DNA from 3 places in the Limnohabitans sp. TEGF005 genome. Region 2 is predicted to be linked to each of the others. Evidence: predicted binding sites of a transcription regulator. Region 2 holds the regulator's gene; each other region holds the start of a gene.

Region 1 (7,385 bases), 270 kb from region 2:
AGCGAAGCGATCAAGCGAATCGGCTGGCGCAGCAAGGCCAAATATTGCTGCAATTGGGCTTTGAGGGTGTCGTCGAGCATGGTTTTCTCCGGTTTCAGGCTACAAAAATCCCAGACCCTCGCTTGTGACGGGGCCGATTTTTAAGGGGTTGGTGGGAATCGTTGAGGGCAGCTCACGGCAGGCTTGTGACCTGAATGGGCTGCGCTCAACGTCCTGCAATGCAGGCCGTCGGCTCAAGACTGCCCTGATTGAACAGGGCGTCCGATCAAGATTTAGATCTTGCCGACCAGGTCGATGGAAGGAGCCAAAGTCTTGGCGCCTTCTTTCCACTTGGCTGGGCACACTTGGCCGGGGTTGGCGGCGGTGTACTGGGCAGCGGTCAGCTTGCGCAGGGTCTCAGACACGTCACGGGCGATTTCGTTGGAATGGATTTCCACTGTCTTGATCATCAACTCGGGGTTGATGATGAAAGTGCCGCGCAGTGCCAGGCCTTCTTCGTCAATGTGCACGCCAAATGCGCGTGTCAGCGCGTGTGTAGGGTCGCCCATCAATGGGAACTTGGCTTTGCCCACGGCAGGCGAAGTCTCGTGCCAGACTTTGTGCGAGAAGTGGGTGTCGGTGGTCACGATGTAGACCTCGGCACCGGCTTTCTGGAAAGCCGCATAGTTGTCGGCCGCGTCTTCGATTTCTGTGGGGCAGTTGAAGGTGAACGCAGCGGGCATGAAAATCAGCACGTTCCACTTGCCTTTGAGGCTTTGCTCGGTGACTTCGATGAACTTGCCGTTGTGAAAAGCCTGGGCTTTGAAGGGCTGAACTTGTGTGTTGATCAGGGACATGGTGTTTCCTTTGGTTGGTTTAAAAAAACTATCGAATGAGAAAACTCATTGGTAGCAATCATAATGCAGCCCAGGTCGATGAGCCATGAATAGTTCCTATCAAACCGATAGGCAAAACCTTCAGCCGCGTCAACCCTTCATGGCCGCTTGGCATTTCGGGCTGGGCCAACAGCAAACCCGAGTGCCAGGCACAGCCAAGCCAAAATCCAGGCCCCACCACCCCAAGGCACCATGGCCCGCAGCGCGTCAAACCCCAGCACATTGCGTGCATACAGGTTGAAGCTGAACAAGAGCAAGCCCACGAGCATCAGCCAGCCAGCGGCTTGCAGCCATCGCGAAGCGCCCAACCAGCTGCTGGCCAAACCCACAAGCACTAAGCCCAGCGAATGGAACTGTTGCTGGGTCAGCGCGGTTTGCACCATGGCCGGCACGCCGCCAGCAAACACAGGCAAATGCGCGAATGCCGCGCTGAACACCACGCTGGAGCAAGCGCTCAGGGCACCCAACGACAAGAAAATGCGGGCGGATACGGGCAAAGAATGCTGCGGGTTCAAATTCATGGGGGGCCTGTCTAAAAACAACAAAGCACATTGGAGCATGGCTTTGTGCCAAGCCCTTGACCTTGATCAGGGCTTTCGCGAGCCTTTTGGCGCACAGTGAATCACCCAAACCCATTCAAGGATGCCCCATGAAAATGCTGATTGACCTGTTTTCGACCGACTATGGCTTGATGAGTTTGGGCGTGATCGTGTTCATGCTGCTCATGGCCGCTTTTTTCTTGCGCATGTTTGTGCACAAAATGAACCACAACGAATAAAAATGCGCCCTCAGAGCAAGGGCCTGCGGTAGCCACCAGCATGGCCATTGGGCGAGAAAACAACTTGCCAAAGTTGGTTGTCTCGGGCCCGAAAGGTGCCCGCACAGCACAACAGGTAATAACGCCACATGCGGTAAAAACGCTCGCCATACCGGCCTTGCAGTGAGGGCCAAGCGTCTTCAAATCGGGCGTTCCAAGCCATCAAGGTTTTGTCGTAATCTTCGCCAAAGTTATGCCAGTCCTCCATGACGAAGTGGTCTTCGCTGGCCAAAGCGAGGTCCGATGACGACGGCAAGACCCCGTTGGGGAAGATGTATTTTTCAATCCAGCGGTCAATGCCCGCCCCCGACCGGTTCTTGCCAATGGTGTGCAGCAAAAACAAACCATCGTGACGCAAGCTGCGCCGTGCCATGTCAAAGTAAGCGCGGTAGTTTTTGTGGCCCACATGCTCGAACATGCCCACTGAGGCGATGCGATCAAAGCGTTGTTCACCGTCAGGGTTGAAGCGCCGGTAATCCAACAGCTCAAACCGGACTGGCAAATCTCGTGCTTTTTCTGCACCCAAGCGGGCTTGCTCTTTGGAAACAGTCAGCCCCACGCACTGCACGCCGTAATGCTTGGCGGCAAAGCACATCAAACTGCCCCAGCCGCAGCCAATGTCCAGCAAACGCATGCCCGGTAGGAGCTGCAACTTTTGACAAATCAGGTCCAGCTTGGCCTCTTGCGCCTGTGCCAAGGTTTGCGCCACGGGCCAATAGCCACAGCTGTAAGCCATGGTCGGGTCGAGCATGGCTTCGTACAAATCGTTGCCCAAGTCGTAATGCACCTCGCCCACCTGCCACGCACGGCTTTGGGATTGCAGGTTGGTCAGGCGCGCCTTGAGCGAGGCCCACAGCCAGCCGGCACGGCCAACCTGTTCGTCCAGCCGCGCTCGCAAAATGCGGGCAATGAATTCGTCGAGCTGGTTACAGTCCCACCAGCCGTCCACATAGCTCTCTCCCAAACCCAAACTGCCCTGCGTCAAGATGCGGTCAAAGGTGGCCGGATGGTGCACACGCATGTCCCAGGGTCTGCCACCCCCAACCCGAATGTCGGCGGTGGCCAACAACTGAGATGCCCTGCGCCAGTTGTCGTCGGTGTTGACCAGCGACTGTGTTGACCACGCGATGCCTGAACCCATGCGTCTCTCCTGAACCGATGCCCCCGGCCGTGTTGGTCGGGATGAAGTTCATGCTAGAGGGCCTCAGCTCGATTGGGTATTCAAGCTTTCAAGTAGTGCTTTACCCCAAAACCATTAGCCGGAGTGCTTTCTGGCGGGTCTTTCGGCCTGCTGGACGTGCATGCCAGATGTGCATAATTGACGTTGACGTAACGTCAATCAAATTCAGGAGCTCAACATGGACATTCAAGGCAAAGTTTTCATCGTCACAGGTGGCGCATCCGGTCTGGGCGAAGGCACCGCCCGCATGCTGGCAGCCCATGGGGCCAAAGTCGTCATTGCCGACATGCAGGCCGAAAAAGGCGCGGCTGTGGCCAAAGAACTGGGCGGCGCGTTCGTCAAGTGCGACGTCAGCAACGAAGCCGATGGCCAAGCCGTGGTGGCCCAAGCCGTGGCCATGGGCAAGCTCATGGGATTGGTCAACTGCGCGGGCATCGCCCCCGCAGAAAAAACCGTGGGCAAAAACGGCGCGCACAGCCTGGCCGTCTACACCAAGACCATCATGGTCAACCTGGTCGGCACCTTCAACATGATCCGACTGGCATCGGAAGCCATGTGCAAAAACGAGCCCGAAGCCACAGGCGAGCGCGGCGTGTTGATCAGCACCGCCAGCGTGGCTGCTTATGACGGCCAAATTGGCCAAGCCGCCTATGCCGCATCCAAAGGCGGCGTGGTCGGCATGACACTGCCCATCGCCCGCGACCTGGCCCGCAACGGCATCCGCAACATGACCATTGCCCCCGGTATTTTTGGCACCCCCATGCTGTTTGGCATGCCCCAAGAAGTGCAAGACGCGCTGGCGGCAGGCGTGCCCTTCCCCAGCCGCTTGGGCACTCCCCAGGACTACGCCAAACTGGCCAAGCACATCATCGAAAACGACATGCTCAATGGCGAAGTGATTCGGTTGGATGGGGCGATTCGCTTGGCACCCAAGTGAACTAAAACTGCTCACAATGGCTTGCGGTCCAGGCCTGCTGGCTCTCGGATAAATTTACCGATAGCATGCTCCTGTCACGGAGAACACATGGAAAAAACCCTGCCATTCAGCCTGATTTGTCTTTCGCTCTTGAGCGCCTGCACCGTCCCGCCCACCAGCCCTTGGCGCTACAGCGTGCCCGAGCAACCCGAAGCTGCCAGTGGCAACACCGACAAACCCGGCTGGGCCTATGCGCGGCAGGCTGTGGCCGCCGCCAACCCGCTGGCCACCGATGCCGGGCAGCAAATTTTGCAGGCTGGGGGTTCGGCCATGGATGCCGCCATAGCCGTGCAGCTGGTGCTGGGTTTGGTGGAGCCGCAGTCCAGTGGTATCGGCGGCGGGGCTTTTTTGCTGCACTTTGATGGCCAGAAAGTCACGGCGCACGACGGGCGCGAGACCGCCCCGGCGGGTGCCCAGGGCGACATGTTTGTGGGTGACAACGGCAAGCCCCTCCTGTTTGACGATGCGGTCTTGAGTGGCCATTCCGTGGGCGTGCCCGGCGCGATGCGCATGCTGGAAGCCGCACACCGGCAGCACGGTGTCTTGCCTTGGGCCCAGTTGTTTGCGCCCGCCATCACGTTGGCCGAACAAGGCTTCAAGGTCAGTGCGCGCCTGCACGCCCTGCTGCAAGCCGATCCACACCTGAAAAAAGACCCTCTGGCCCTGCGCTTTTTCTACAACGCACAAGGCCAGGCTTGGCCTGTGAGCCATGTGCTGCGCAACCCCGAATACGCCCATGTGCTGCGCCGCATGGCCAGCGAAGGCAGCCGTGCCCTGCACGAAGGGCTTGTGGCCCAGGCCATTGTTCAGCGCACACAAGCCGCGCCACGCCCCGGAAGTTTGAGCCTGCAAGACCTGGCCAACTACCAGCCCCGTGAACGTGAAGCCTTGTGCTTCGATCACACCGCGCGGTCTCGCGCGTACCGCATCTGTGGTTTTCCACCGCCGTCATCGGGCCAGATCGCCATTGGGCAGATCCTGGGCGTGCTGGCCAACACAAGCGCTCAGGGTGCCGAATTTGCAGACGGTTTGCCCTCACCCGACTGGTTGCACCGCTACACCGAGGCCTCGCGCCTGGCCTTTGCTGACCGGGCACAGTACGTGGCCGACCCCGACTTTGTGCGTGCACCCGCTGGCGATTGGCGCAGCTTGCTCGGGTCAGCTTATCTGCGCGAACGCAGCCAACTGATCGGCAACCAGTCGATGAAAGTTGCCACAGCCGGACGGCCAGGCGGCACCCCCACCAGCTTTGCACCCATGCCTGCGCAAGCCGAATACGGCACCAGCCACATCAGCGTGGTCGATGCCCAAGGCCGGGCTGTGGCCATGACCACCACCATCGAGGCCGCCTTTGGTTCGCGTCGCATGGTCACCACCGACCCCACCCGGCCCGGTGGCTTTTTGCTCAACAACGAACTGACCGATTTCAGCTTTGTGCCCTCCGACGCGCAAGGCCGGCCCATTGCCAACCGGGTCGAACCCGGCAAACGTCCACGCTCGTCCATGTCGCCCACGCTGGTGTTCGACAAAGCCACGGGGCAGTTGGTCATGAGCGGCGGCAGCCCGGGCGGGGCACTCATCATTCACTACACGGCCAAGCTCTTGACGGGCACGCTGTACTGGGACCTGAACGCCCAGCAGGCCGTCAGTCTGCCCAACTTTGGCTCACTCAATGGCCCCACGCTGCTGGAGGCCAAACGCTTTCCACCCAGCACCGCAGATGCGTTGAAAGCCCGAGGTCATGATGTGCGTGAGATGGACATGACCAGCGGCCTGCAAGCCATTGAGCGCACACCTCAAGGCTGGTTTGGTGGGGCTGATCCACGCCGTGAGGGTGTGGTGTTGGGGGACTGAATCACCAAGCCGTACAGCCCTCAAAACCAGAAAGCAAAACGGCAGCCTAAGCTGCCGTTTTGCATGGATGCCGGCTCAAGTCCGGCATGACAGGTGAGATCAGTACGCCTGACCCAACTGGCTCAGGATGCCAGGGTTCTCCAGGGTGGAGATGTCTTGCGTGATCTCTTCGCCTTTGGCCAGCGAGCGCAGCAAGCGACGCATGATCTTGCCGGAACGGGTCTTGGGCAAGTTTTCGCCAAAGCGGATGTCTTTAGGTTTGGCGATCGGGCCGATTTCTTTGGCGATGTGATCGCGCAGTTGCTTGGCAATCGCCTTGCCCTCTTCGGTGTTGGGCAATGAGCGCTTGAGCACCACAAATGCACAGATGGCTTCGCCTGTGGTGTCATCAGGGCGGCCCACGACAGCGGCTTCAGCCACCAGCTCGGTGCAGCCAACCAAGGCGGATTCGATTTCCATGGTGCCCATGCGGTGACCCGACACGTTCAGCACGTCGTCAATGCGGCCAGTGATGGTGAAGTACCCGGTCTTTTCGTCGCGGATCGCGCCGTCGCCAGCCAGGTAGTACTTGCCCTTGAAGTCGTCCGGGTAGTAGCTCTTTTTGAAGCGCTCAGGATCGCCCCAGATGTTGCGGATCATGGAAGGCCATGGGCGCTTGACGACCAGAATGCCGCCTTGGCCATTGGGCATGTCTTCGCCTGTTTCGCTGACGATGGCGGCCTGGATACCAGGGAACGGCAGTGTGCAAGAGCCGGGCACCATGGGGGTCACACCGGGCAGCGGCGTGATCATGTGACCACCGGTTTCGGTTTGCCAGAAAGTGTCCACAATCGGGCAACGGCTGCCACCCACGTGCTGGTAATACCATTCCCACGCAGCGGGGTTGATTGGCTCGCCGACCGAGCCCAGCAAGCGCAGGCTGGACAGGTCATAGCTCTTGGGGTGCACGGCGTCGTTGGCTTCAGCCAGTTTGATCAACGAACGGATGGCGGTGGGAGCGGTGTAGAAAATCGAGACTTTGTGGTCTTGGATCATTTTCCAGAAGCGGCCAGCATCCGGGTAAGTGGGCACGCCTTCGAACACGATCTCGGTGCCGCCCAAGGCCAGAGGGCCGTAGGTGATGTAAGTGTGGCCAGTGACCCAGCCGATGTCGGCGGTGCACCAGAACACGTCGTCTGCCTTCAAGTCGAAGGTCCACTTGGTGGTCAAGGCCGCGTGCAGCAAATAGCCACCGGTGCTGTGTTGCACGCCTTTTGGCTTGCCAGTCGAGCCGGAGGTGTAGAGCAAGAACAAAGGGTGCTCGGCGCTCACCCACTCTGGCTCGCAGGTGGTGGCTTGCTTGTCGGCCAAGTCGGCCATCCACAGGTCGCGGCCTGCGGTCATGGCGATTTCATTGCCACTGCGCTTGATGACCAAGACGTTTTTGATGCTGTCGCAGCCGCCCAAGTTCAGGGCTTCGTCGACGATGGATTTGAGGGGCAGGTGCTTGCCGCCACGCACTTGGTGGTCAGCGGTGATCACGGCCACAGCGCCAGTGTCTTCAATGCGGTCACGCAGCGATTGGGCCGAAAAGCCCCCAAACACCACCGAGTGGGTCGCACCAATGCGGGCGCAGGCTTGCATGGCGGCCACGCCTTCAATCGACATCGAAATGTAGATGACAACGCGGTCGCCCTTTTGGAC
Region 2 (7,385 bases):
CCCAACTTGACCGACGACATTTGGCTGCACGGCTGGGGTGAAAACGCCATCGTCAACATGGTGAACAACGGCAAAGTCAACCAGATGCCCGCACAGGCAGCCAAGTTGACCGAAGGCCAGATTCATGTCTTGGCGTCCTATGTCTGGGGCTTGTCTAACAAGACGGCTGCAGCCAACAAGTAAGGCATTCAAACCGTCTGCGTCATTGAATCAGGACACCCCTACCGGGTGTCTTGTGCATTTAAAGGTAAGTGTTTTGGACTCCAAAGAAAATCCTCCTCGCAAAGTCGTGCCCATCGTCCCTGTGAACGATGCGTCGAATGCTGGGGATGACGTACAGATGGTTTCTCTGTATGCCGCGACCCAAAAACTGTATCCACGCACCGTGCATGGCATTTTTGCCAAATGGCGCTGGATCACGGTGTTCTTGACGCAACTGGTTTTTTACGGTTTGCCATGGATCGAATGGGGTCAACGCCAGGCTGTGCTTTTTGATTTGGGTGCACGCCGTTTTTATATCTTTGGTTTGGTGCTTTACCCCCAAGACTTCATTTACCTGACGGCGATCCTTGTCATCGCTGCGTTCTCACTTTTTCTGTTCACGGCGGTGGCGGGTCGCTTGTGGTGTGGTTATGCCTGCCCACAAACGGTGTACAGCGAAATATTCATGTGGGTCGAACGCAAAATCGAAGGCGATCGGTCGGCCCGCATCAGGCTCGACGATGCGAGCATGTCAACGGAGAAACTGTTTAAGAAGTGGTACAAGCACATCGTCTGGTTGGCGATTGCCATGTGGACAGGTTTCACGTTTGTCGGTTACTTCACGCCCATCAAAGATTTAGGCATGGAATTTTTCCTGGGCAACATGAGCTCGTGGGAAGTTTTTTGGGTGTTTTTCTATGCCTTTGCCACCTACGGCAATGCCGGTTTCATGCGCGAGCAGGTGTGTAAATACATGTGTCCCTATGCGCGCTTTCAGAGCGCCATGTTCGACAAAGACACCCTGATCGTGACTTACGATGCCGAGCGCGGTGAGCCACGGGGTGCACGCTCGAAAAAGGCCGATCCAGCTTCTCTGGGCCTCGGCGCATGTGTCGACTGCAGTTTGTGCGTTCAGGTGTGTCCGACTGGCATCGACATTCGCAAGGGTTTGCAATACGAATGCATTGGCTGCGGCGCCTGTGCAGACGTGTGTGACACGGTGATGGACAAAGTGGGCTATCCACGCGGATTGGTCAAATACTCGACCGAAAACGCCATGCAGAACCACTGGACGGCAGAGCAAACTTGGCGTCATGTGTTCCGTCCTCGTGTTTTGATCTACATCGGCATTTTGGTGCTGGTGGTGGCGGCTTTGTTCACCAGTCTGGGCTTGCGCAAACCATTCAAAGTAGATGTGGTCCGCGACCGCGCTTCGTTGGCCCGAATTGTGGCCGGAGGAAAAATTGAAAACGTCTATCGACTGCAGATCATGAATGCGGCCGAAACGCCCTTGAACTTCCGCCTGACGGCGCAAGGCTTGCCCGATTTGTCACTGGTTACCGACAGTGATGTGCGTGTGGCACCGACCGAATCTCTTTGGGTCTCGGTCCGTTTGCAGTTGCCTTATGACGCAGCACCTTCTGGTTCGCACCCGATTGTGTTCACGATACAGTCGGTGAAAGAGGGCGGGCAGGTGCTGGCCGAATTGCAGGAAAAATCCGTTTTCCTGGTGCCTCGTTGATATTTTCACAAAGGTTTGAGCATGTCCAATCCCCGTGTTTCCAATTTGCCCAAGCAGCCTTGGTGGTCTTATGGCCACGTCTGGCTTGTGATTGCCGGTCCTTTGGTGGTGGTGGTCGCTTCATTCATCACCTTTTATCTGGCTGCGAATGGCCAAGACCCCGTGTTGAGCCAGTCCAGCGTTGATGTCAACGCCAATGCGGCGGATGCACGAACCACACTCGCACCCGCAATGCAAGCCAGAAACCATGCGGCCACGGGCACATTGCCCTCGACCGATTCAAAAAACAAACCCTGAACGGGTTGCAGGAGACCGACATGTGGGCAAAACGAATGATGTGGATTGCATGGCCAGCATTCCTGGTGGCGGGTCTCCTCGAGGTGCTGGTGTTCGCACTGGTCGACCCGCAGGATTTGCAATGGTTTGGGCACTCGTTGTCCTTGTCTCGTCAAGGCGTTTACACCTTGGCTTTTTTCGCCTTCTGGGCCTTGACCATGGTGTCGAGCGGACTGACCACGCTGTTGGCCATGTCTCCCTTTGAGGTCAATCGCTGTCCTGTGCCTGGAGACCAACGGCCGAGCGACTGCTCTCGTCAAGGCGGAAAAGGCTGCTGAAAAGGCTGAATTGCGCCAGGCATTCAAGCCTGGCGCAGGGCTTTATTGGCAATGGTGGTTGCTGTTCACCAAGCGTTGCAAGCCATCCGTGTCCAAGATGCGCACATGCCGTTGCTTGACCTCGACGGTGCCGTCTTCGACAAATTTGGAAAATGTTCGGCTCACTGTCTCAAGTTTGAGCCCCAGGTAACTGCCGATTTCTTCGCGGGTCATGCGCAAGACCAGTTCTGATTGCGAAAACCCCCGTGCGTGCAAGCGTTGCACCAGGTTCAGTAAAAAGGCGGCCAAGCGCTCTTCGGCCCGCATGCTGCCCAAAAGCAGCATCACACCATGCTCACGCACAATCTCTCGGCTCATGATTTTGTGCACATGGCTTTGAAGTGCTGTTACTTCACGTGAGATCTCTTCAATGCGGTCAAAGGGCATGACGCAGACTTCGGCGTCTTCCAGAGCAACGGCGTCGCAGCTGTGTTGGTCGTTCACGATGCCGTCCAGACCGATGATCTCGCCCGCCATCTGAAAGCCCGTGACCTGGTCGCGTCCGTCTTCGGTGGCCAGACAGGTTTTGAAAAAACCGGTTCGAATGGCGTACAGCGAGGTGAACTTTTCACCGTTGGTGAACAAGGTGGCTCCACGTTTGATTTTCCGACGGACAGCCACCAGATCGTCCAGGCGGTTCAAGTCGTGGTCGCTCAGACCCATGGGCATGCACAACTCGCGCAAGTTGCAATTGGAGCAGGCGACGTTGATGAGTTGGGGATTCATGGTTTATCTCATGGTGCGGAAATGGATTTGCCTTGGATCAAGCTGTTAGCTTAAACCTAAAAAACAATCAAATTTGAGGGTCTACCCGGTTCAGGCCAAAAATCACCAATAACCAGTAGTCAGTTGACTTGAGTCAATACTTCGGGTGATGCAAACGGGCAAAGTCGACGCCTTGTTTTGAACACGATCGAACTTAATAAGGGGCAGACACATGTCCGTCATCACGCCTGAATTGCTGACACGTTTTGATGTGCCTGGCCCACGCTACACATCGTACCCAACGGCAGACCGTTTTGTAGAAGCCTTTGCTGAGGCTGACTACGTGCAAGCATTGGCTCAGCGCCAATCTGGCGTGGTCGGCAAGCAAACGCCCTTGTCTTTGTATGTGCACATCCCGTTTTGCGAGTCGCTTTGCTACTACTGTGCTTGCAACAAAATCATCACCAAACACAAAGAGCGGTCTGCTGATTATTTGCGCTACCTGAGCAAAGAGATTGAGTTGCACACCCGGCATTTGGGGCGGGGGCAGTCGGTCAGCCAGTTGCATCTGGGCGGCGGCACACCCACATTTATGAGCGATGACGAATTGCGTCAACTCATGAGTATGCTGCGCCAGCATTTTGAATTCGTGCCGGGCGGGGAGTACTCGGTCGAAGTCGACCCGCGCACCGTCGATGAAGGCCGATTGGCCGTTTTGGCAGAGCTGGGATTCAACCGCCTGAGCTTTGGCGTGCAGGACTTTGACCCTGCTGTTCAAAAAGCGGTTCACCGCATCCAGCCAGCCGATCAAGTCTTTCAGTTGGTCGATGCCGCCCGCCGCCTCGGCTTTGAGTCGATCAATGTCGATCTGATTTATGGTTTGCCGCTGCAAACGCCTGAGTCCTTTGACCGCACCTTGGCACAGATCAACAGCCTGCGCCCGGACCGCATCGCCCTTTACGCCTATGCGCATTTGCCCGAACGCTTCAAGCCCCAACGTCGCATTCATGCCCAAGAACTGCCCTCGGGCGGTGACAAGGTGGCGATGCTGTCGCGTTCGTTGGATGCATTGACCGATGCGGGTTATGTGTACATCGGCATGGACCACTTTGCCTTGCCGCAGGATGCTTTGGCGGTGGCAAAGCGACAAGGTCGTTTGCACCGCAATTTTCAAGGCTACAGCACACAGGCCGACTGCGACCTGATCGCTCTGGGCGTTTCATCGATTGGCCGCGTGGGCGCAAGCTACAGCCAGAACGCCAAGACCATGGAAGAGTATTGCGACCTGCTGGATCAGGGGCACTTTCCGGTGGTGCGTGGCTTGACTTTGACCCGCGATGACCTGATCCGTCGTTCGGTCATCATGGCGTTGATGTGCCAGGGACATTTGGAGTTCGAGGCCATCAATCTGGCTTGGCTCATTGACTTCCAAACTTTGTTTTCCAAAGAACTGGCCCAGCTGGAATCCATGCAAAGCCAAGGCCTGGTGCAGTTGAGTAATACCGGCATTCAGGTCACACCGATGGGTTGGTTTTTTGTACGAGGTGTGGCCATGGTGTTTGACCGTTATCTGCAAGCCGACCGCAACCACACCCGCTTTTCTAAAATCATCTGAGTGATTGCGTTGAACGGGTGTCCGACCACCTTGAGTGCTGCTTCGCAGACAATGCGGTCATCGAGCAACAAGTGGACCTTCTATGCAAAGTTCTTTGGCCATGACGGCCTTGATGATGGGCGTGTTGGGCGGCCCCCATTGCGTGGCGATGTGTGGCGCAGCCTGTGCGGGCCTTGGCCAGGCAGCGGGTGAGCGGCGCAACCAGGCTTTGTGGGCCTTTCAAATCGGCCGCTTGGCCGGGTATTCGTTGCTGGGCGCAGTGGCTGCGGCCAGTGTGCAGGCGTTGGGGTGGCTAACCACGCAGTCGGCCGCCATTCGACCGGTGTGGACTTTGCTGCATTTGGCGGCTTTGGCGCTCGGCTTGTTGCTCATGCTTCAGGCCAGACAACCTGTGTGGCTCGACGACGTGGCACGCCGACTGTGGGCTCGTGTCCGAGCCTTCAACACCCGATGGGGGCGCGCTGCGCCCTGGATGGTGGGCGGTTTGTGGGCCTTGATGCCCTGTGGCCTGCTGTATTCGGCCGTGATGGTTGCTGCATTGACCAGTCAGCCGTTAGAGGGAGCGGCCACCATGGCCTTGTTCGCGCTGGGCAGCAGCCTCAGTCTGTGGGCCGGGCCATGGTTGTTTTTGCGCATGCAATCCTTGGGCGATGGGGCATGGGGCATGCGCGTGGCGGGCTTGGCCTTGGCTGCCGCGTCGGCATGGGCCTTGTGGATGGGCCTCGTGCACGATCAAGCGCCTTGGTGCGTGACACCCTGATCTGATGCCTTACGCTCTTAAGGCGATTCGGGCGTTAGCGACACACCTTCCCATTTTTGGGGATATCAGGCGGACAAACCCTTGTAGAGCATGTAAGCGGCCAGCACGTACAACACGCTGGCAAACACGCGCTTGAGTTGTTTCACGGGCAGTTTGTGGGCTGTGGCCGCACCCAGAGGGGCCATGAGCACGCTGCAAACGGCAATCACCACCAACGCAGGCAGCCACAGGTAACCAAAGCTGTAATCGGGCAGATTTTGGACGTTCTGGCCACTCACGATGTACCCCATCACATTGGCCAACGCAATTGGAAAACCCAAGGCCGCACTGGTGGCCACGGCGTTGTGAATGGCCACGTTGCACCAGGTCATGAAAGGCACGCTGATGAAACCGCCACCAGCACCCACCAGGCCAGACAGCAGACCGATCAGACCGCCTGCGCCCAGCAAACCGCTGAAACCCGGCACTTGGCGCGTTGGCGCGGGCTTTTTATCCAGAAACATCTGCGTGGCCGAAAAGCCCACAAACAGTGCAAAAAACAAGGCCAGGTAAGTGCCCTTGGCAAACGCAAAAATACCCAAGCTGCCGATCAAGCTGCCGATCACGATGCCCGGGGCCAATCCTTTGACCAGGTCCCAGCGCACGGCCTTTTTCTTGTGGTGAGCCCGCACACTCGACACCGAGGTAAAGATGATCGTGGCCATAGAGGTGGCAATCGCCATCTTGACCGCCAGATCAGGCCCAACGCCACGCGCACCCAGCAAATAAGTCAGGAACGGCACCATGATCATGCCGCCGCCAATGCCTAAAAGCCCTGCCAAAAAACCGGTGCAAAGGCCAAGAACAGCCAATTCGGCCAACAGCAGAGGTTCGATGATCATGGTATCGGGGGGGGGGGTAATGGAAGTAGAAGGTGTCTGCGAGTGCCACCGGACCGGCATCCTGAACCGGGGTTCAGGTGGGCGAGGGCAGACTGGCGTTGGGTTCATCTGACGCGAGATGATCACGCTCACCAGCCAATGTACCAAGCCCGGGCTCTAAGAGCATTGGTTCAAGGAAATATAAAGCCCGGCATGCACCGCAGACAGCGCGATTGTAGGTCTTAATTTAAACCCGCAAGCAGACCAAGCCTGTCTTAAATCAACTGCCCATCTTGTTCCAGAACCTGATCGAGTCGTTTGAGCAACTGGCTTAAGCGGTGCTGGGATTCTTGAGGAATATCAGATACAGCTGCAGTGGCAAGCGTTGTGCTGGGCGCTGCCTCTGGCGACTCAAACGCCAGGTTCAAGGCGGCCAGAACAGCAATCCTGTCGCGCGCCTTGATCTTGCCCGCATCGCGAATTTTGCACATGGCCACGTCCACTTTGCTGACCGCTGAAAGCAAGCGTTCTTCGCCTCCTTCAGGGCAACCCAAAATGTAGCTTTGGCCCATGATCTGGACATCTAATTGTTTGTTGCTCATGCTGAAGCCTCAGGAGATGCAGGGGCAGATGTGGGCAAGCGCTCGATCAAGGCATCCACGCGGGCTCGGGCTGCAGCCAAACGGGACTTGAGCTGGTCGCGCTCCAAGGTGAGTATTTGGACTTGCTGAGCCAGCAAAGCGTTGGTGCGTTGAAGCTCTTCGTGGCGCAGCAACAAATGATCCACACGCTCGGCAATTTGATCAATGGTGTCGGAATGGGCCATGGCAGACAAAGAAAAGTGGTCTCACATTGTAGTGGCTGGGGCCGTTTGTAGGCTGGCCGACAGGTTCCAACTTAAAATAGCCGCTGTTGGTGCTCGCGATGCCAGTTCACGGCGCGCAGTTCAACGGGAAGCAGGAGGGAAAAGCCACCACGGCCCACCTAACCTGCGCTGCCCCCGCAACGGTAAGCAGACGGGTTTTCAGTCAAACGAAAACCCAGCTTTCATCTCAAACCACTGGTCGCC
Region 3 (7,385 bases), 1.5 Mb from region 2:
CACACCCTGCCATCGTCCCAGGCCTTCGTTACCGCGGCCTTGGCGGGCATGGGCTGGGGCTTGCATCCACAGGCGCTGATTGCGCCGCTGCTGGCCAATGGCACGCTGGCCGAACTGGTGCCCGGCACCCCACTGGACGTGCCGCTGTACTGGCAAGAGACGCGTGTGGCTTCTGTGCTGCTCGATGGCTTGAGTCGCAGGGTGCTGCAAGCGGCGCAGGCCCAACTGCAAGCCCTTTGACGCGGGTCGACGCCATGGCACAAAGGGCGTTCACGCGCGCCACAGTCACCAAGACGTCAATCCATTGCGCGGCCTGTGGTTAAGCTGAAGCTTCCTTTTTTATGCTCCGGAGCACGTTCATGGCGTTTGAAATTCCCTCCCTGAAAGACAGCGTTCACCCCGATGAATGGCAGTTGCGCCTGGACCTCGCAGCTTGCTACCGGCTGGTGGCGCTGTATGGCTGGAGCGATCTGGTGTTCACCCACATCAGCGCCAAGCTGCCGCACTCGGTGGCAGGCGATGCGCACCAGTTTCTGATCAATCCCTATGGCCTGATGTTTGACGAGATCACCGCCTCCAGCCTGGTCAAGGTGGACATGCAGTGCAACAAATTGCATGACAGCCCCTTCCCAGTGAACCCAGCGGGCTTTGTGATCCACAGCGCAGTGCACGAGGCTAGGCCCGATGCGGGCTGCGTGCTGCACACACACACACGTGCCGGCGTGGCCGTGAGCGCGCAACAGCATGGTGTGCTGCCCATCAGTCAGCAAAGCACCTTTGTGCTGGCATCGCTGGCCTATCACGGCTATGAAGGCGTGGCGATTCGCGACGACGAAAAAACGCGGCTGCAAACCGATCTGGGCGAGGCCAATTTTTTGATGCTGCGCAACCACGGCCTGCTGACGGTGGGCAAGACCATTGCCGATGCTTTCTTGTCGATGTACACGTTTGAAAACACCTGCCGCATTCAGGTGGATGCGCTGGCGGGCCAGTCCGGCCCGGCGGACCTGACGGCCGTGGACCCGCAAATCCTGACGGGGGTGGCCCATGCCTCACGCGTGCAAACCGGCGGCCTGGGCGGTGCGTTTGTCTGGCCGTCGTTGCTGCGAAAGTTGCAACGCGAGAGCCCGGATTACGCTCACTGAAACAGGCCCTCAATGTCCTTTTTTGTTTGAACCGCACACATGACCTCTTTGTTTGAACCCTGCCAAGTCGGTGCCATGCACTTAGCCTCACGCATTGTGATGGCCCCCTTGACGCGCAACCGCGCACCCGGCGCACTGGCCAACGCACGAATGGCCACCTATTACCGCCAACGCGCCAACCCGGTCACGGGCGCGGGCCTCATCGTCACCGAGGCCACGGCCATCAGCCACCAAGGCCAAGGCTATGCCGATGTGCCCGGCATCTGGAGCGAAGCGCAAGTCGCTTCTTGGAAACAGGTCACAGACGGCGTGCACGCAGAGGGCGGCAAGATCGTGATGCAGCTGTGGCATGTGGACCGCGTGTCGCACACGAGTTTGCAGCCGGGCGGCGCCGCGCCTGTGGCGCCGTCAGCCATCACGGCAAAAACCAAAACCGTGTTGCTGGTCGATGGCCAGGCCAAGTTCATGGACACATCAACCCCTCGTGCGCTTGATGCAAGCGAATTGCCCGGCATCGTGCAGGATTACCGCCGCGCTGCGGCCAACGCCATCGCCGCCGGTTTTGACGGGGTCGAGGTGCATGCCGCCAACGGTTATCTGATCGACCAGTTTTTGCGCTCTGGCAGCAACCAGCGAACGGATGCTTACGGCGGCACGGTTGAAAACCGCGCCCGTTTTTTGAACGAAGTCATGACGGCGGTGGTTGCCGAAATTGGCGGAGACCGAACAGGCATCCGCCTGTCACCCGTCACGCCCGCCAACGACGCCTGCGATGAACAGCCTCAGCCCTTGTTTGAGCACGTGGCCGGTTTGCTGGGCCCGATGGGCCTGGCCTATGTGCATGTGATCGAAGGATCGACGGGTGGGCCTCGTGACCACCAGCAAGGGCCCCTTGCTTTTGATTACGCGGCACTGCGCCGCGCCTACGCGTCTGCAGGTGGCCAAGGCGCCTGGATGCTCAACAATGGCTACGACTTGCCGCTGGCCGAACAAGCCCTGTCGCAAGGTGCCGATTTACTGGCGTTCGGCCGACCCTTTATAGCCAACCCCGATCTGGGTCTGCGCTTGCGTCAGGGCGGGCCGTTCAACACAGCAGACCGCGCCACGTTTTACGGCGGAAGGGACGCGGGCTACACCGATTACCCGCATTTGTCACCGCCCTGACAGTTGCGCGCAGCACCTCAACCCAAACCAATCGGTGAAGGTGCGCGGGTCACGATCAAGCTGAAAAGTTTTTCGTATTCTTGAGCAGGCGGGTAATGCCCTGTAAGAGGATCGGCGTTTTCTGCAAACGCCGCATTCAGCACACGCCAATCGTCTTCTGAAAAACACCGCTCTGCCTCGGGCAGGATCACTGTTTCTTCCAGGTTCATGTGCTCCAGATAAAAGTTGACGTATTTTTCAAACGCTTCTTCAAATGCCTGGCGGCGGCCTGCCCCCAGCAGCTCCCAAGCCAGCAGCAAATGCTGCATGTCGCGAGCGGCTTTTTCACTGGCCATGTGATCGCGTTCCAGCTTGTCAATGGCCCCCATGACTTTGGGGGCCAGCTTCACGACTTTGGGAAACAACAGGTTGGATTCTTTAGGGTGATGCAAGCGCTCTGGAAATTCGTCGATGTAAAACAGCATGCCGCGCACGACGTCAAAAAAGTTACGCCGATCTTCTGCAGGACCGCGCTTGACCATCATGCGCATGGACTGGAGCATGGCCGCCAATGAGGCGTGTTCGTCTCGAATGATTTGAAGCGCACTGTGCTGTGTCATGAAAACAACCTCCGGGTTCTGAATGGATTCAGTCTGCCGGTTTGTGCACAAACGCACCATGACGAATGTCAAAAACAGGTGATCTGGCCCTGCTCACATTTGGCCGAAGGGCTTGCCTGCCGCAAACTCAACGAGCCGTCTGTGTGCATCCCATGCTCAGGGTTTCCAGCGCTTGAGCAGCAGGGCATTGGCCATCACACTCACCGAGCTCAGCGCCATGGCCCCCCCGGCAATCACCGGGTTCAGATAGCCCAGCGCCGCCAGCGGTATGCCCGCCACGTTGTAGGCAAAGGCCCAAAACAGGTTTTGCCTGATCTTGGCCACGGTGTGGGCCGAGATGTCGAGCGCGGCGCCCACCAATGCCACATCGCCGCGCATGAGGGTGATGCCCGCCGCGTGCATGGCCACGTCGGTGCCATTGCCCATGGCCATGCCCACATCAGCGGCTGCCAGCGCCGGTGCGTCGTTCACACCATCGCCGACCATGGCCACGATGCGCCCGCCCTCGCGCAGTTTTTGCACCTGCGCAGCCTTGTCGCCGGGCAACACGTCGGCCAGCACTTCGCCCTCTTCGGGGCGCAAACCCAAACGACGCGCCATGGCTTCGGCGGCGGCTTGGTTGTCGCCGGAGATCATCACCAGTTTCAAGCCGCGCCCGCGCAACGCCAGAAGGGCCTCGGCAGCCCCCACCTTGGGCTCGTCGCCGAAGGCCAGCAGCAGCAGGCCTTGCACACCCGCAGCGGTGCGTTCGGCCAATGCGGACAAAGTAGCGCCTTGCGCTTGCAAGGTGGCCACCTCGCTGGCCCACAAAGCGGTGTCCAGGCCTTCTTGCTGCAGCCACCGCAGACTGCCTAAAAGCAAGTGGTGCCCATCGACTGTGGCCTGCACACCCCGACCCGGCACAGCGGCCAAGTCGGCAGGGGTCAACAACTTCAGACCTTGTGCCTGTGTTTGAGCTTGCGCTGCCGCTAAAACGGCACGGGCCAGCGGGTGTTCGCTGCCGCTTTGCACGCAGGCAGCCCAGTGCAGGGCGATGCTTTCGTCTTGCCCCGGGGCGGGTACTTGGTGTGTCAGCCGTGGTTGCCCCACCGTGAGCGTGCCGGTTTTGTCAAAGGCCACTGTTTGCACGCGGTGGGCCATCTCGAGCGCCTGCGCGTCTTTGATCAAAATGCCGTGTTTGGCCGCCACACCCGTGCCCGCCATGATGGCCACAGGCGTGGCCAGGCCCAGCGCGCACGGGCAAGCAATCACCAGTACCGCCACTGCGTGGATCAAGGCGGTTTCAAATTGCGCGCCTTGCAGCATCCAAACACCCAAGGTGACCAGCGCCACCAACAGCACCACAGGCACAAAGATTTCAGCCACTTTGTCAACCAGCCGCTGAATCGGTGCTTTGGCGGCTTGCGCATCCTCGACCAATCGGATGATGTGTGAGAGCACCGTCTCATGGCCCACCGCCGTCACGCGCATCAACACGCGTCCGTCACCGTTGATTGATCCCCCGGTGAGCTGTGCGCCTGCGGTTTTGGACACGGGCAAAGGCTCACCTGTCAGCATGGACTCATCGACCTGCGTCTGGCCTTCAATCAGTTCGCCATCAAGTGGAAAACTCTCGCCTGGCCGCACCACGATCAGATCGCCCTTCAAAATTTCATCCACCGGCACATCGACTTCGCCGTCTTCGCTGATCCAGTGCGCCTTGTCGGGCCGCAACGCGTGCAAGGCGCGAATGGCTTCGGTGGTTTGCCGCTTGGCTCGGGCTTCGAGCCACTTGCCCAGCAACACCAAAGTGATGACCACGGCCGAGCCTTCGAAATACAAATGGGGTGTGTGACCTTCATGCGCAGTCAGCCACAGCCACACCGACAACAACCATCCCGCCGTGGTGCCCAAAGACACCAGCAAGTCCATATTGCCGGTCAAAGCCTTGAGGGCGTGCCAGCCTGCTTTGTAAAAACGCGCGCCCAAAATGAATTGCACGGGCGTGGCCAACGCAAACTGCACCCAAGCGGGCAGCATCCAGTGCTGGCCCCACAGATCGCCCAACATGGGCAGCACCAAAGGCGCGGACAACACCAAACCCAAGCCGACGGGCGCAAAACCTGTCCAAGGCGAGTTGTTGTTGGCCTGCGCCTCGGCTGCTTCCACTGAACGGGGTTCGTAACCGGCATCGCGCACCACTCGGCGCAAGCGGGCGTCGGTCAACGCCGGATCGGTTACGACAATGCGTGCTGTTTCGGTGGCCAGATTGACCGAGGCCGACGCCACGCCGGGCACTTTGTTGAGTGCTTTTTCGACCCGTGCCACACACGAGGCGCAGGTCATGCCACCAATGCCGATGTCCATCACGGTGTTGCTGGCAACGGGTTCGGTCTTGATCTGTGTCATGTTGTGCGATTTGTTTTGAACTATGCTTCAACAAACCCCTAAGGGCTTGTCTGAAAGGTACATCATGAACCAGATTTTCACCGTTGAAGGCATGACATGTGGCCACTGCGAAAAGGCCGTGACCAAGGCATTGTTGGCACTGGATGCCCAAGCCAAAGTCACGATTGACCGCACACAAAACAAAGTGCAAGTTGAATCTGACCAACCCCGCGCTGCGCTCGCCAAGGCGGTTGCCGATGAAGGCTACCGCGTCATCACCTGATTTTTTAACCCAAGGGAGAACTCACCATGAACAAAAATATCGGCAGTATCGAACGCATCATCCGCATCCTTGCAGGACTGGTTCTGATCGCATTGGCTGCCACCAGCACCGTTGGCTGGTGGGGTTGGTTGGGCTTGGTACCACTTGCCACAGGGCTGATGGGCTGGTGTCCACCTTACAGCTTGCTGGGCATTAACACTTGCAAAAACCGCAACGTCTGACTTATCCGTTCTGACTCGGCACCCTGTTTCCGAAACAGGCTCACCCCCGACTGGATCGGGGGGTTTTTTGGCCTGACAAATCAGCCCACGGCACAAAGCTTCATCTGTCTTTACAAATCACTGCATAAACCGCACTGCACAGCAACACAGGCCACGCACACTGACGACATCCCATCACTGAAAGGATGTTTTCCATGAAATCGATTCGTACCACCTTGATTGCTGCCAGTTTGTTGGCTGGCCTGAGCGGTTTGACCTTGGCGCAGACCGCCCCTGAGATCAAAACCAACAACCCCCGCGCTGAACGCATGGACAAAATGCACGCCAAAATGGGCGAACGCCATGCCAAACACTTGGCCGATTTGAAAGGCAAACTGAAACTCGAAGCCGGTCAAGCATCTGCTTGGACTGCTTTCGAACAAGCCATGCAGCCCCCCACTCAGCCCATGGCGCATCCTGACCGGGCCGCCATGGAAAAAATGACGACTCCTGAGCGCATCGACCAAATGCAAGCCCATAAAGGTCAACGCGATGCACAAATGCAAAAGCACGCCAACGCCACCAAAACCTTTTATGCCGCGTTAAGCGACACACAAAAGAAAGTGTTCGATGCAGAAACCGCACGCGGCATGAAAAAAATGGGTGAAGGCATGCGCGGTGGCAAGGAGCATGGCGGGCACCACGGCCAACATTGACAACACTGGCAAGCCCGACTTGTCATAAGCACCAGGCCGCTCCATGAGCGGCCTTTTTGTTGCATTTTTTGACTTGACCCACATCAAGGTGCAGACCGCCTTGTCTGGTTAAGCTTTGTGCATGCCTCAAAAGTTCCATTCCGATACCACGCAGACACGCTCTGGCGTTTTTTTACCGCCCATTCGGCCCATCGCAGCCGATCAGCCCATGCAATGGTTGGCCTTGGGGTTCAAGGACATGGCTCGAGCGCCTTTGCTGAGCACCATGCACGGCCTTGTGCTGGCCGGTTTCGGTGGCTTTATCGCTTTACTGGCGCACGACCAATTTTGGTTGTTGGTGGGTTATTTGTCGGGTTTCATGGTGGTGGCACCCGTGCTGGCCACCAGCCTGTATGCCATGAGTCGCGCCATGGAACGGGGGGAAAAGGTCGATTTTGATTTGCTGGTGCAAACCTGGACGCAGTGGCAAATGCGCTTGCAACACCAACCTGACAGCTACTGGAGCCTGATTCGCTTTGGCTTGTTACTGGGCCTGGCTGCCACTGGCTGGGTCATCACCTCAGCCGCCCTGATCACCCTGTTGGCACCCAGCCCCATTCACACGCCTGTCGACTTCATACGCCATGTGGTGTTGGCCAAAGAGGGCTATTTATTTGAACTTTGGATCGGCCTGGGCGGCATGATGGCCGTGCCCGTGTTTGCCTCCAGTGTGGTGTCCATGCCCTTGTTGTTGGACCGCCGAGTCACCGTGTTGCAAGCGGTACTGACAAGCTGGAAAACCGTGCTGACCCACCCTTTGCAGATGACTTTGTGGGCTTTTTTGATCATTGGCTTTTGCATGCTGGGCATTTTTTCACTCTTTTTGGGCCTCATCCTGGTCATTCCCATGCTGGGGCATGGCAGCTGGCATG

Evidence for each region. The regulator FNR, encoded in region 2, switches genes on or off when oxygen is low (the NO sensors DNR and NnrR bind a similar motif). The targets are predictions, from matches to a motif close to TTGATNNNNATCAA.
Region 1: the regulator FNR is predicted to act here: its motif matches at 1,453-1,466, upstream of ACZ5RG_RS05390 (DUF3149 domain-containing protein).
Region 3: the regulator FNR is predicted to act here: its motif matches at 2,967-2,980, upstream of ACZ5RG_RS14340 (hemerythrin domain-containing protein).

Annotation. Positions count from the first base shown of each region.
Region 1 covers NZ_AP029226.1:1,117,321-1,124,705, reverse strand. Annotated here, with positions in the region: gene ahpF (alkyl hydroperoxide reductase subunit F) at 1-80, opposite strand, end outside; gene ahpC (alkyl hydroperoxide reductase subunit C) at 273-836, opposite strand; gene ACZ5RG_RS05395 (DUF423 domain-containing protein) at 974-1,396, opposite strand; gene ACZ5RG_RS05390 (DUF3149 domain-containing protein) at 1,525-1,653, shown strand; gene cfa (cyclopropane fatty acyl phospholipid synthase) at 1,664-2,833, opposite strand; gene ACZ5RG_RS05380 (3-hydroxyacyl-CoA dehydrogenase) at 3,051-3,809, shown strand; gene ACZ5RG_RS05375 (gamma-glutamyltransferase family protein) at 3,897-5,702, shown strand; gene acs (acetate--CoA ligase) at 5,802-7,385, opposite strand, start outside.
Region 2 covers NZ_AP029226.1:1,387,857-1,395,241, reverse strand. Annotated here, with positions in the region: gene ccoP (cytochrome-c oxidase, cbb3-type subunit III) at 1-183, shown strand, start outside; gene ccoG (cytochrome c oxidase accessory protein CcoG) at 257-1,723, shown strand; gene ACZ5RG_RS06675 (nitrogen fixation protein FixH) at 1,745-2,020, shown strand; gene ACZ5RG_RS06670 (hypothetical protein) at 2,041-2,337, shown strand; gene fnr (fumarate/nitrate reduction transcriptional regulator Fnr) at 2,380-3,102, opposite strand; gene hemN (oxygen-independent coproporphyrinogen III oxidase) at 3,314-4,696, shown strand; gene ACZ5RG_RS06655 (sulfite exporter TauE/SafE family protein) at 4,779-5,456, shown strand; gene ACZ5RG_RS06650 (sulfite exporter TauE/SafE family protein) at 5,522-6,337, opposite strand; RNA gene ssrS (6S RNA) at 6,367-6,546, opposite strand; gene ACZ5RG_RS06640 (cell division protein ZapA) at 6,592-6,918, opposite strand; gene ACZ5RG_RS06635 (DUF904 domain-containing protein) at 6,915-7,142, opposite strand; cobalamin riboswitch at 7,213-7,385, shown strand, end outside.
Region 3 covers NZ_AP029226.1:2,878,981-2,886,365, reverse strand. Annotated here, with positions in the region: gene ACZ5RG_RS14355 (LysR family transcriptional regulator ArgP) at 1-240, shown strand, start outside; gene ACZ5RG_RS14350 (class II aldolase/adducin family protein) at 360-1,145, shown strand; gene ACZ5RG_RS14345 (alkene reductase) at 1,185-2,309, shown strand; gene ACZ5RG_RS14340 (hemerythrin domain-containing protein) at 2,327-2,908, opposite strand; gene ACZ5RG_RS14335 (heavy metal translocating P-type ATPase) at 3,065-5,296, opposite strand; gene ACZ5RG_RS14330 (heavy-metal-associated domain-containing protein) at 5,361-5,558, shown strand; gene ACZ5RG_RS14325 (YgaP family membrane protein) at 5,585-5,779, shown strand; gene ACZ5RG_RS14320 (Spy/CpxP family protein refolding chaperone) at 5,974-6,474, shown strand; gene ACZ5RG_RS14315 (DUF2189 domain-containing protein) at 6,596-7,385, shown strand, end outside.